Regions from separate parts of the Paenisporosarcina sp. P4_B8 genome, predicted to be linked through region 3. Evidence: riboswitches for the same ligand, from Rfam matches in the RefSeq annotation. Region 3 holds a riboswitch; each other region holds the start of a gene.
The links. Region 3 has a riboswitch for thiamine pyrophosphate ahead of tenA (thiaminase II). Riboswitches for the same ligand answer to the same signal wherever they lie in the genome.
Positions count from the first base shown of each region.

Region 1 (4,248 bases), on a different contig from region 3:
AAAATTGTGTATCCGGATCTTGGAAGACGGTAGCGATTCTCCGATTAATTTCCCCAGCGACATAACTACTGGTGTCTTTATTAAAGAGGACAACCGAACCACTTAGCTCTCCGTCACAATTGGCAGGGTACAAACGATTCATCAAATACAGTAAACTACTTTTCCCGCAGCCACTCGGACCATATAAGACGACACGTTCGCCAGCATCTATCGAAAATGAAATGTTTGTAAAAACTGGCGAGTCATCTTCTGGAAATTGAAACGTGACTCCTCTGAAGTCAATTACTTGTGAGATGCCACTTGGTGATTCATTCGTGAAATCTTTACCCAATGGACTCACCCTTCAGCTTGTGTTTCTTTGACGTATTGCGAGAAATCGAATATCCACGGAGAGCCCCTGTTGCCAGTAAACCATCGGATACATACTTTCCGCCTAAACCAGCGATGATGGCACCACTCATCACTCGAAGTGTGAACATCAAGATAAGCAGTGAAGGGTCAAGCGCTGCGTAACCAGATACAAAGAAGCCATAGGCAAAACTGAAGACTGCAGAACCAATCCCCGCTAAACAAAGCACCCACCAGTCATAGCGTTTGTAACCTGTCGCGGCAAAAGCAGCTTCTGCACCAAGCCCCTGGACTAGTCCAGATAAAATCAAACGTGGTCCCACCGCATTACCGATCATCACTTCAATAGTCGCTGCCATGGTTTCAGACAAAAGAGCGGCACCCGGTTTGCGGATGATGTATGCACAAATGATCGACACAATAAACCAAATCCCAAAGATCCACTCGTATGCAATCGGTCCAATCACTCCAGCCCAAATGTTTCCTACTTGAACAAACAGCAAATAAACGACGGCAAAGACAACAGCAAAAACGGATAGCAACACAACTTCTTTCAGTTTCCAGGACTTCAACATATTACGCATCTCCTTTGTGAGAAGGGCTGTTGATGCTCATGTTAACAGTCATGACCAAATGTTTATGTTGTTCCGATCGAGCGTGTGTAAAAGAATCTTCAAGGAATGCAAACACGTCGTGAATATCCCCATGAAGTCCACTTGCATAATGCATGGAATCATTGAACACCCCATATTCTTTTGCGCGTGCCACTTCCTGATAAATAACCGACATATAATCGGGGTTATTCATCGGATACAGGGCAAATTGTGATGATACATATTGTTTGATTTCGCGAATTTGAGGATGGTTTAACAGAACATCATCTTTTTCTAGATAAACATCGCCTGCAGAATCCCCTGGGCAGCCAATCGAAAAGGTTCCGTTAAAGGCGACATGGGCACCCGTTTTTGCTGCATACAATACGATGGCTCTCGCTGTATCGAATACATGCATTTGCTTCCCTCGCATCACCGTACTGACGTCGTCGGTATGCATCCATACATTTGAGGTATCTGCTTCACGCAAAGCCCCTTTAATAATTTCAATAAAATTGTCCGCCATCGGGTGAATCGAAAACCGTAAGCCAACGATTGGACTAATCCCACAACTAAACTCATTCGACATCTCTTTTTCCTCCTTTTTTAGTGCCAGGCACCTATTATTGAACATAAAAAAGCTGCATTCGACGTGGAATGCAGCTGGTTTGCGCAAAAAGAAAAAAAGTTGGGCAAAGGTCACCGCACTTCCTCACGCCAGTATTATCTGGATCGAGTATTAAGGGATCGGAGCAAATGCTCTCATCTCAGCCAAACTATAGCACCCCTAGTGCAAATTCGTATGCAGTTTTATATATTCAAGAACGGCTTCATTGTAACGCATGAAAAAAGGATTGTAAATAAAGTAAATATCAATACTTGCCAATCAGTAAATTCTGTTCTATATTATATATAACAAAACTGTTCTACTAAGAATAGAACAAAGGGAGGTCGCATATGTTTATTGAGATTGAACCGGATTCGACCGTACCGATTTATTTACAATTGGCTCAGCAAATTATTGAAGGGGTAGCAAAGGGGTCTTTGAAACCTGGAGATTCCTTGCCATCTGTACGCTCATTTGCAGCTGATCTCGGCATGAACATGCATACGGTAAATAAAGCTTATCACTACTTGGAAGAGAAGGAATTTATTCAGATTGTACCGAAGAAAGGTGTATTCATTCATGAAAAAGGTGTACGGAAAGCATCAGCTTCCGATCGCCAACGTCTGAGCAAAGAATTACGCCCAATCATAGCAGAAGCACTTTGTCTTCAGTTGTCTCAAGAGGACATTGAGTTACTGGTGAAAGAAATTATTTTGGATTTGAAGGAGGTTAAGTAATGTCAGCAATCATTTTTATCGTCTTATTAATGTTCAACATTGCCATTCAAGCCTTTTTACCGAAGTTTCTGAAGGAAAGTGAAGCGTTTGGCGTGTATATCCCGGATACGCACGTAAAAGACCCACGCCTTATGAGGATGAAAAACCGCTACACTCAATTGGTTTTGCTATGTGGTGTGGTTGTTCTGGTCCTATTCATTGGCTGGGTGTTAATCGTCCGTCCACAGGAGCAACAAATTGTATTTTGGGGATTAGCCGCACAAATAGGTGCATTGGTTTTGCCGATGGGGCTATATGCAAAAAATCATATTGCATTAGCTAACTGGAAGAAAGATGAAAAATGGACAGCGGGTCAAGTTGAGCGGAAAGTGGTAGACCTGCAGTTTCGTGAGCAACTGAAACTGTTGCCCAACATGTATTTTATTTTGCCGATGCTTTTGACCGTCAGTCTAAGTGTTTATGGATTAACCCAATATGATTTGTTACCTGACCAGCTTCCGACGCACTGGGGTCCGAATGGGGAAGCGGATGCATTTACGGAAAAAAGTTGGCTTTCAGTCAATTCGTTGCCATTCCTAACCCTCGTACTTCAAGGCATGTTGCTTTTTTTCAATGGGGCCATGAAGCAATCAGGTGCAAAGATTCAGGTGCGAAATAAAAAACGTTCCCGAGAACAACAACTCGCGTTCCGTAAATATACAAGTTGGTTATTGTTTGTCGTGACCATCACGGTGACGTTGTTGATGGGATACTTACAGCTGACCATTATTTTTCCTGAAACCATGTCAACTTCAGTAACTCTTGCTTCCACCATCTCTTTCTTGGTCATTATTTTAGGTTCTGTCCTATTTTACGCCATTAAAGTAGGGCAAAGTGGCACCAGAATAGCCGTATCACACCCAGATGAAAGTCTAGAAGGGGTAATCGATCAAGATGATGATCGATACTGGAAATTCGGAATGTTTTATGTGAATAAGAACGATCCGAGCATAATGGTGGAAAAACGTTTTGGGATTGGCTGGACCATCAATTTCGGTCACAAAACCAGTTGGATTTCCTTACTATTACTAATAGGAAGTATCGTGTTCGTTTCAACATTGCAATAAAGAGGAGTGGGAGAAAATGGAGGAATTACAAGGGGTGCCTTGGGGTATTATCACACCGATATTTATCATTCAATTTATTTTAATAGTAGTTGCACTTATCGATTTAGCAAAAATACATCAAACAAACGGACCTAAATGGGTCTGGGCACTGGTCATTATTTTCATTAGTATTTTTGGACCTATTTCGTACTTTATTGCAGGGAGAAAACAAACATGACGACAATCTTAGAAGCTAATCATTTAACGAAAATATACGGATCAGAGCGAGCTGTAAATGATGTGACTTTTGCGCTGGGAGAAGGCACATCTACGGCATTAATCGGACCAAATGGAGCCGGTAAAACGACGACTTTATCCATGCTTGGTGGGTTATTACAACCAACATCGGGTACCATTTCACTGAATGGGGAAAAACATGCGGACGTAAGAAAACATATTGGTTTCCTGCCTCAATATCCACAATTCTTTTCGTGGCTGACAGCACTGGAATTTACTGAAATGGCGGCGAAATTAAGTGGGATGGACTCACGGTCTGCCAAGCTTGAAGCACAAAAAACACTGGAGTTCGTAGGACTTGGAGATGCACTACGGAAAAAAACGGGTACTTTCTCCGGCGGAATGAAACAACGTCTTGGATTAGCACAGGCCATTGTTCATAAACCGAAGCTCTTATTATTGGATGAACCGGTATCTGCGCTGGATCCCGTTGGAAGACGCGAGATTATGAATCTATTGAAAAGCTTGCAACAAGACATGACCATTTTGTACTCGACACACATTTTGAATGATGCGGAAGAAATGACGGATCAATTGTTGTTTTTACGAAAAGGACAATTGGTCGAACAAGGTTCGATCGG
Region 1 is NZ_JBFUHX010000010.1:15,354-19,601, forward strand. It holds gene AC1DSK_RS10655 (ABC transporter ATP-binding protein) at 1-331, opposite strand, end outside; gene AC1DSK_RS10660 (ECF transporter S component) at 324-923, opposite strand; gene AC1DSK_RS10665 (YkoF family thiamine/hydroxymethylpyrimidine-binding protein) at 925-1,530, opposite strand; TPP riboswitch at 1,634-1,740, opposite strand; gene AC1DSK_RS10670 (GntR family transcriptional regulator) at 1,899-2,285, shown strand; gene AC1DSK_RS10675 (DUF1648 domain-containing protein) at 2,285-3,391, shown strand; gene AC1DSK_RS10680 (PLD nuclease N-terminal domain-containing protein) at 3,408-3,608, shown strand; gene AC1DSK_RS10685 (ABC transporter ATP-binding protein) at 3,605-4,248, shown strand, end outside.
Region 1: it holds a riboswitch for thiamine pyrophosphate, as region 3 does, so the genes downstream of both, AC1DSK_RS10665 (YkoF family thiamine/hydroxymethylpyrimidine-binding protein) here and tenA (thiaminase II) in region 3, are expected to answer to the same signal.

Region 2 (4,248 bases), on a different contig from region 3:
CATATCAACCAATTTAAGTATTTGTGCAACTTCCTCTTTTTGTTTCTTTTTTTTCATCTTTGTTTCCGAAACGTCGAGCATCAGCATCAGTTGTTCTTCTACAGTGAGAAAAGGAACAAGATGAGAGGATTGAAAGACAAATCCGAACTCACTTGCCCGGATTTTTCGAATTTGCTCCTGACTCAACTTAGACAAATCTTTCCCATCGAATAGAATCTGACCATGCGTTGCGCGTTGAAGACCGGCGGCTATTGTAAGTATCGTACTTTTACCAGAACCAGATGCTCCAACTAAAGCTGTTATTTCCCCTTGTTGAAGAGAAAGATTGATTCCTTTTAATACTTGCTCTTCTACGTCCCCATTTCTAAACGTTTTTTTGACATCATCAATTGTGAATACAGTCATATTAAACCTCTCCTTGTTGAATCGCTTGTAGTGGCTCGACTTTTTTAATTTGGATACCCGATAGCGTAGCGCCAACAAATCCGATGACCACGAATATGAGTGATAATTGAACCGTTGTTTGAAGGGTTAAACTAAAAGGCATTCCTTCAGGTGCAATCATTGTGAAAGCTTGGCTCAATGCAACTGATAATGTTAGTGCAATTGCAGTAATAAATAGCATCTGTGACCACATCATCCCAAATAATTGACTTGTTTTAACTCCAAGTGCTTTCAAAATCCCGTATAGTCCTATTTTTTGAACGTTCATCATGTAGAAGAATATCGCGAACAACATCCCGCTGATGACGACTAAAAACCATACAATCATATTGAGCGACATCTGTTCTGCGCTATAACTTGGAATCGTATTGAGAAATTCTTTGTTTGAAAATGATTGTAATCCGTCAATTGCATGCTCCTTATCATTTCCAGGTACAAATACCAATTGCATATCTTCCACACCGTAGATTTCTTTGTAGTTTTCCATATTGATATAAGCGACAGGTGCGTGGCTATATTTCTTTTGATCGACAAAGCCTTTTACTTTAAATTCACCGCTGAACTGATTGTTCGTTATGGTATCTCCGACATTTATGCCGTCTTCTTCTAATGAACTATCTAATATGATTTCTCCTTCTCCAACTTTTTCAAATAACTTCGAATCAGTTGAAGTAACAAAGGCAACGCTATGTTGTTTGTCGTCTGCATCGTTCACAAATCCCATCTGAATTGAAAGTGCCGCTGCATCCTTCTGGTTATTTATTGCTTTGTCTTGTAAATTTTCATCTATTTTCGAAAGATTATAGGTTTCATTTGCTTCGTCATTCATATAAAATTGACCATTTGGCAGATCTTTTATTAAAGCCGCATTATCTTGAGATAAACCATTCGATAATCCAGAAATGATAAACGTTAAAAAACTAACAAGAAATATAATTGATCCTAATATGATAAATTTTGCTTTACTCTTCCTAATTTCTTTCCATGCAATATTCATCTTTTACGCCTCCGTTTTTTATGATAACTAGAGTATATTAGTGTTAAGTGAACGGAATATGAACTGAAGATTACATCGTAAAACGACTGTCAAATACTTTTTCTTTTCGGGATGCAGAGGAATTTATCAGGATGGTTACTGTGGCGACTTGTGCATGTATACTCAAAAACTGGCTATCATGTTTACGTAGAAAAATGCATTAAATTTATTTTTGGATTGATAAGTAATTAATTCGTGTTATGATGTTCATGTACAACTGAATAGTAATATCTTCCACTAGGGGGACCTTGCAATTGATAAATGGAAATCATTTATTCATAAATAAAGGTTGAGATTAAAGTAATGCTTTAAGACCCTTAGAACCTGATCTGGTTTATACCAGCGTAGGGAAGTGGAGTTGCGGAGCAGTATGTTTTTTTACTATTTTTCCAATACAACCACTTTCTTATGTTTGTTAAGAGAGTGGTTTTTTATTTGCCCTAAATTTGGCGGAAGTGATTCGATTCAGTTGAGAAAAACTTTTTTGGAGGTTGTTTTATGACATTTTCAAAGCTTTTAAGAGAAGAATCAGATCACATTTGGGAAGCAAGCTTTCATCATCCGTTCGTTACAGGAATTGGGGATGGGACATTGTCTTTAGAGTGTTTCCGTTATTACGTTATGCAGGATGCATACTACTTGTCCCACTTTGCAAAGGTTCAAGCTTTGGGTGCAGCAAGAGCTAATGATTTTGAAACAACGAGTAAAATGGCAGCTCATGCACAAGCCACATATGAAGCAGAATTATCGCTGCATAAGAATTTTTCACGTCGACTCGGAATAACAGAAGAAGAACAAGCAAATTTCAAGCCTTCGCCTACTGCGTATGCTTACACATCCCATTTGTATCGTGCAGCATATCACGGACATTTAGGCGATATTATCGCAGCCATTTTACCTTGTTATTGGCTTTATTTTGAAATCGGCGAGAGACTTCAGTCGTGTACTCCTGAAGAACCGATTTACCAAGAATGGATTGCTGCATATGGTGGTGAATGGTTTAGAGCGAAAGTCGAGGAACAAATTAATAGACTAGACAAGCTTGCTGAAACAGTAACTGCTGAGGACCGCGAACGGATGAAAGAACATTTTATCATTAGTAGCCAATACGAATATTCATTTTGGGAAATGGCCCATACATTAGAAAAATGGCCAGCTCAAAAAGAAGTAGTAAGTTACACATAGAAAAATGTAGTTGGCGTAGGGAAGTGGAAATAGCTATTAAAATATTTCGGATATCAGTATAAGAAAAGACATCAGTTTGCACCATTGTGGGTGCAAACTGTGTTTTTCTAGCACTGATAGCTATTAAAATATTTCGGATATCAGTATAAGAAAAGACATCAGTCTGCACCATTGTGGCTGCAAACTGTGTTTTTCTAGCACTGATAGCTATTAAAATATTTCGGATATCAGTATAAGAAAAGACATCAGTTCGCACCATTGTGGGTGCAAACTGTGTTTTTCTAGCACTGATAGCTATTAAAATATTTTGGATATCAGTATAAGAAAAGACATCAGTTCGCACCATTGTAGGTACAAACTGTGTTTTTCTAATTTAATTTACGTTTAGTTTATAAGGCAATCAACTTTAGGCTTTTGAAAGGGGATAAAGAGTATGGATCATGCAAAACTACATGTCATATCAACTGGAAGCCAGAAGCCAGAGCAATTAGCAGAAATAGCTGGGGCGATCCATCCATATATCGATGCCATCCATATTCGAGAGAAGTCGAAAACAGCCATAGAAATCTACAGATTAGTGAGTTTATTAACGGACAATAAAGTCCCGTTATCTAAAATAATTATCAACGATCGACTAGATGTGGCCTATGTGTCAAAGGTTGGAGGAGTTCAACTCGCCTATCATTCTATACCAGCTGATATTGTGAAAATACAGTTTCCAAGTTTAAGAGTTGGTTGTTCGGTTCATTCAATTGATGAGGCTCATATTGCACAAGAACAAGGTGCAGATTATGTGATTTTCGGACATGTTTTCCCCACACAATCAAAGCCGGGATTAGTTTCAAAGGGTTTAGAGCAATTAGCCACCGTCTCACATTCAGTTACTATTCCCGTATTTGCAATAGGCGGTATAAAACCGCTAAACGTTCGGGAAGTAATCGAAGCTGGGGCGAGTGGTATTGCTGTGATGTCAGGAATATTAGAAGCTGATAATCCGTTAGAGGCAGCAAAGGAATATTATCAAAAGCTAACGTCTAACAATTGACATAATAATTTTCCAGGGAAAAAGGGGGGATTTGATGAGATATCAGTATGATGCAATCGTGGTGGGCGGTGGAGTTATTGGGGGATCCATCGCTTATAATCTTGCCAAAAGAGGGATTAAGGTACTTTTGTTGGAAAAAGATCGACTTGCAAGTAAATCATCTGGAGCCGCTGCTGGAATGTTGGCCGCTCAAGCAGAATTGGATGGAGTGGGACCACTTTTTCAATTAGCTAGAAAAAGCAGAGCGATGTTTACAAGACTAGCAGATGAAATAAAAGGGACCAGTGGAATAGATATTGAACTCATAAATAAAGGCATGCTAAAGGTTGCCATTAATGAACAGGAACAACAGGAATATAAGAGATTCATTGCAATCCAGAGACAAAGTGGAGATCAAGCTGATTGGCTTACAGCTGAAGAGGTAAGAGAAAAAGAGCCTGCATTATCTCAAGATATTATTGGAGCAATGCTTCTTGATAAAGATGGGCATGTAGAAGCCCCCCAGTTAACTTTAGGGTTATTAAAGTCTGCAGCAGTA
Region 2 is NZ_JBFUHX010000004.1:164,829-169,076, forward strand. It holds gene AC1DSK_RS06050 (ABC transporter ATP-binding protein) at 1-405, opposite strand, end outside; gene AC1DSK_RS06055 (ABC transporter permease) at 407-1,441, opposite strand; TPP riboswitch at 1,710-1,848, shown strand; gene tenA (thiaminase II) at 1,979-2,665, shown strand; gene tenI (thiazole tautomerase TenI) at 3,099-3,710, shown strand; gene thiO (glycine oxidase ThiO) at 3,745-4,248, shown strand, end outside.
Region 2: it holds a riboswitch for thiamine pyrophosphate, as region 3 does, so the genes downstream of both, tenA (thiaminase II) here and tenA (thiaminase II) in region 3, are expected to answer to the same signal.

Region 3 (4,248 bases):
ATGAGGTATACTGCCAAATCTTTACGGTTCAATGATGGTCACCTCACAAATTGCTTTTAATTGCTTATAAGCGAAATGGTTGGTCGGTCCGTGTCCATGGCCGATACCAAGAGGATTCTCGAGAGCCAGCTGGACAAATTTTTTCGCTTCGACCAAAGCTTCCTTCAAAGGAATTCCTTGTCCCAAAAATGCAGTCAATGCGGCAGAAAACGTACAGCCCGTTCCATGTGTATGCTTGGTGTCGATACGAGCAGATACCATTTTGAAGCTTGTCCCATCGGCCATAAAGACTGTATCAGTTGCCGTATCCCTTTCTTCTAGATGACCGCCCTTCATGACCACGCAATTGACACCCATTCCCAAAATCTCTTTAGCTGCTCTTTGCATATCCGACTCCGATTGGATTTCCAAACCGGCCAGCACCTCGGCTTCTGGAATATTTGGGGTTAATACTGTTGCAAGTGGTAAAAGTTTAGTCTGTAAAGCTTCCACTGCTTCATTCTGCAAAAGATTTGCCCCTCCTTTGGCAATCATCACGGGATCAACGACAAGTTGCACATTTTTTTCTCGCAAATTATTTGCTACTTCTTCAATGATTTCTGTTGAAAAGAGCATGCCTGTTTTGACTGCTTGGATGGGCATATCCTTAAAGACAACATCTATTTGTTGTGCCACGAAATCGGGTGATGCTGGAAAGATCCCTTCTACACCCAGCGTATTTTGAGCAGTCAGCGCTGTAATCGCGGACGTACCAAATACGCCAAGTTCCTGAAATGTTTTCAAATCGGCTTGTATACCGGCTCCGCCCCCACTATCCGAGCCTGCTATCGTCATGACAATGTTCATTTTCCTTCACCTTTGGAATAGAGATGCAAAGCATTTAGTACTTCAGTCTGGAAAGAACCAAGAAGTTGTGTCTGAGACGATGTTTGCTCGGATATTTGTTTATAAGCTTGAAGGAGATTGCGTAAGTTGAGGAGGGCCTCTCCATCCAAACTTAAAGCCGCGGTGCAAATTGCACTCAACAAACACCCAGTACCGGTTATCTCTGTCATTCGTTCATGCCCGCCAGTTATCCAAAATTCTTTGTTTCCATCGGTTATATAATCCGAAGCGCCGGTCACAGCTACGATACAATTCCAATCCTTCGCTACTTGCTTGGCAACGTCCGCGATGTCCATGTCGCCTTCTCCACTGTCCACTCCTTTTGACTGCCACGAAACACCTGCGATTGCAGCCAGTTCACCTGCATTACATCTGATTAAATTAAACCGAACTTGTTCCAGCAAATCCCTAACTGCCTGTTTGCGAAATGATGTAGCTCCTACGCCTACCGGATCCAAAACAACGGGTGTACCAAGTTCATTCGCTTTTTTACCAGCCAGAAGCATCGCTTCTTGCGTTCGTGTATTGATTGTGCCGATATTAATTAATAGAGCCGAGGAAATGGCAACCATTTCTTCTACTTCTGATATTTCATCCGCCATGACCGGTGACGCACCGATTGCTAGCAACCCATTCGCGGTAAAGTTCGCCACGACATAGTTTGTCATGCAGTGAACGAGAGGCTTTTTTTGACGTATTTGTTCAATAGGCATAGACTTTCACCTCGTTTTCCCAGTTCTCAAGTGTCCAAGGCATTTCCCAGAATTTCCACTCGTAATAGCAGCTCTTAGCAAAATGACCTTTCAGCACACTTCTCTTATTCGGATTTTCCTCTGCATATCGATTCATCATTTGCATTTGATGCTCGATTTTTTCTTTGTAACCTGGTGCACTATACATGGCAATCCAATCTTCATAAGCTTTGACACCTGGTTTAGCGTCTTTATACTTCTCCCCGATTTCCTGATAGAGCCATGGACAAGGGAACATGGCGGCAAACGCTTCTGCTACATCCCCGTTATGAGCTGCATTGTACATATGCGATACGTAGTTGTAGGCAGCCGGAGCAGGTTCAAAGTGTGCTTCCATTTCCTCCGTAATACCGAGCTCTTTGAAAACAGTTCGGTGCAAATCAAGCTCGGCTTCATTGATGTAGCGGGCAGATTCTAAAAAGAATGCTATGTCTTCATTCGTTTCAGCCTTCGTGGCGGCAATCGCCAGCACCTTTGTGTAGTGCTTTAAATAATAGGCGTCCTGCATCATGTAGTACGCAAATTTCTCAAGTGGCAATGTCCCGTCCACCAGTCCCATTACAAAGGGGTGATCAAAACTGCCTTGCCAATAAAGATCCGTTTCTTTTCGTACTTCTTCACAAAATGTCATTACTAGTCCTCCTTCTTTGGATGGACGCAAGTGCAAAAAACGCCCTTTTGCGTATGACAAAAGAGCGTTTCTGATGAAACATTGCTCCCTACGTCAGTGTTAACTGTCAGGTTCCAAGGGTCAGGTTTTAACCTTCTCAACTAAAAAGTCCCCCCGCAATTAAAATATTGAATTAGAAACAAAAAAGCCCTCCATAATGGAGAGCTACAGTACAAAACAAAAGCGTTAAACCGCTATGTACTTTGCTCCCTACGTTCGTCTTAACGAACAGGTTCAAAGGGTCAGGTTTTAACCTTCTCAACGCCAATGCGTCCCCCCGCAACTATTTTAATTACTTACATACTAGCACACTATCAGGAAATCTCAAGAATAGTAGTGAGTAATTTCAGTTTCCATCAAGAATGAAAAAACCCTTCAACTCCTTCAAAGAACTCATTTCATCATCGTTTACAATTTTTTTCTGAACGAAAAACACCATTTATCATAATCCATTCTGTCTTCATAGAATCTATGAGCATCGGTTCTTTGGATTCCCGATTCCAGTGCTACATATTCGGCACCATTTTCTTTTGCCCACTCATGTATGAACTCCAACAATGTCTCTCCATACCCAAGCGAACGTTTAGAGACGTCCGTAACTAAATCATAAATATAAACGTGACGGCCGCTATAAAAATTCGTTCTCAAGCTTACGCCTGCCAAAGCTACGATTTGATTTTGAGCAAATAAGGCAAAAAGTCGATATCCGTCTTGTGTCATTTGCCCGAGCAAATCATGAAAAGACTCCATCGTCAAATCCAATCTTAACTGTTTCATTAGTGGAAATGCACATTCGAATTGTTCTGGTTTGGTTAGTTCTAAGATTTTATGGATTGAATCATCCATCGTCATTCCTCCGTCAAAATTAGTTTCCGTCACATGTCCCCATGTACCACAAAAGTCTTCATCTATTTAACAGCTTCTACTATTTTTAGTTTTTCCTTTATGGTTTGAACAATCGTATGTACTGGGACATTCTCCGTGTTGATGTAATCTCCAAAATAATGTTCTTTATATGCTTTCAGGCATTTGAATGTTTGTTGGAAACACCAATTTCCTTCTTCTTCCCCACGTTCCCTAAGTCTATCGAAAATAGTTTCCTGATTTGCTGTTAAACAAAAATGGGTTGTTTGTTCATCAATCTTCTTAAATCCATCGAATATGTAATTAAAATATTCTACTTTCCGAATAGTCATTGGAACAATTAAGTTCACTTTATACTGTGCGATTAAGTGATCAGCTACGGTAACGGTTAATTGTTTCCAAAGCTCCAAATCCTGAAAATCTCCTGTTTTTGCTTCAAGAGCCATAACATCTACTGGGAGAATTTTTCCTAACAAACTACCTATTTCTTCCGGATCAAAAATCATACTATTTTCGACTTCTTTCTGTAGTTCATTGGAAACAGTGGTCTTCCCCACTCCAAATGCTCCATTTATCATGATAATCATTCGTCCACCAGTCCTTTTCCTTTAGTTTCATCCTTCTACAAGCATTAAATATTTCTTAAGTTGTTGATTGTACATAATTAATTATTGTTACATTTTACCATTATTTCATTATTGAATTAAATAACGAAAACAAAAAAACACCGCAAATGCGGTGCAATTAGTGAGTGATTATGGATTGTCATGCTCAATTGGAGTAAGGGCTTTGGTTTCGTCCAGATAAATGAAAGCGTCGTAGCGACTTCCCATTTTTGAAGATACATAATTCCCGTAAGCCTCGAACTCAGGATTATAAACCACACCAATTGCCCGATGACCAATCCATTCATCAAACAGGTGGCGATTGTCATCATCGAAAATTAATAACTTATTAAATTCACCAGCTGCATGCATAGCGTATTCCCATGATTTTTTCATAGCTGGTGGCACGACCATTATTTCATATGGGTTTGCCCACTGGTCAGCTGCGATCACTGTTCCCTTGTATGTGCCA
Region 3 is NZ_JBFUHX010000006.1:72,757-77,004, reverse strand. It holds gene thiE (thiamine phosphate synthase) at 1-32, opposite strand, end outside; gene thiD (bifunctional hydroxymethylpyrimidine kinase/phosphomethylpyrimidine kinase) at 22-846, opposite strand; gene thiM (hydroxyethylthiazole kinase) at 843-1,598, opposite strand; gene tenA (thiaminase II) at 1,588-2,268, opposite strand; TPP riboswitch at 2,337-2,433, opposite strand; TPP riboswitch at 2,498-2,596, opposite strand; gene AC1DSK_RS07705 (GNAT family N-acetyltransferase) at 2,716-3,153, opposite strand; gene AC1DSK_RS07700 (AAA family ATPase) at 3,216-3,758, opposite strand; gene AC1DSK_RS07695 (erythromycin esterase family protein) at 3,927-4,248, opposite strand, start outside.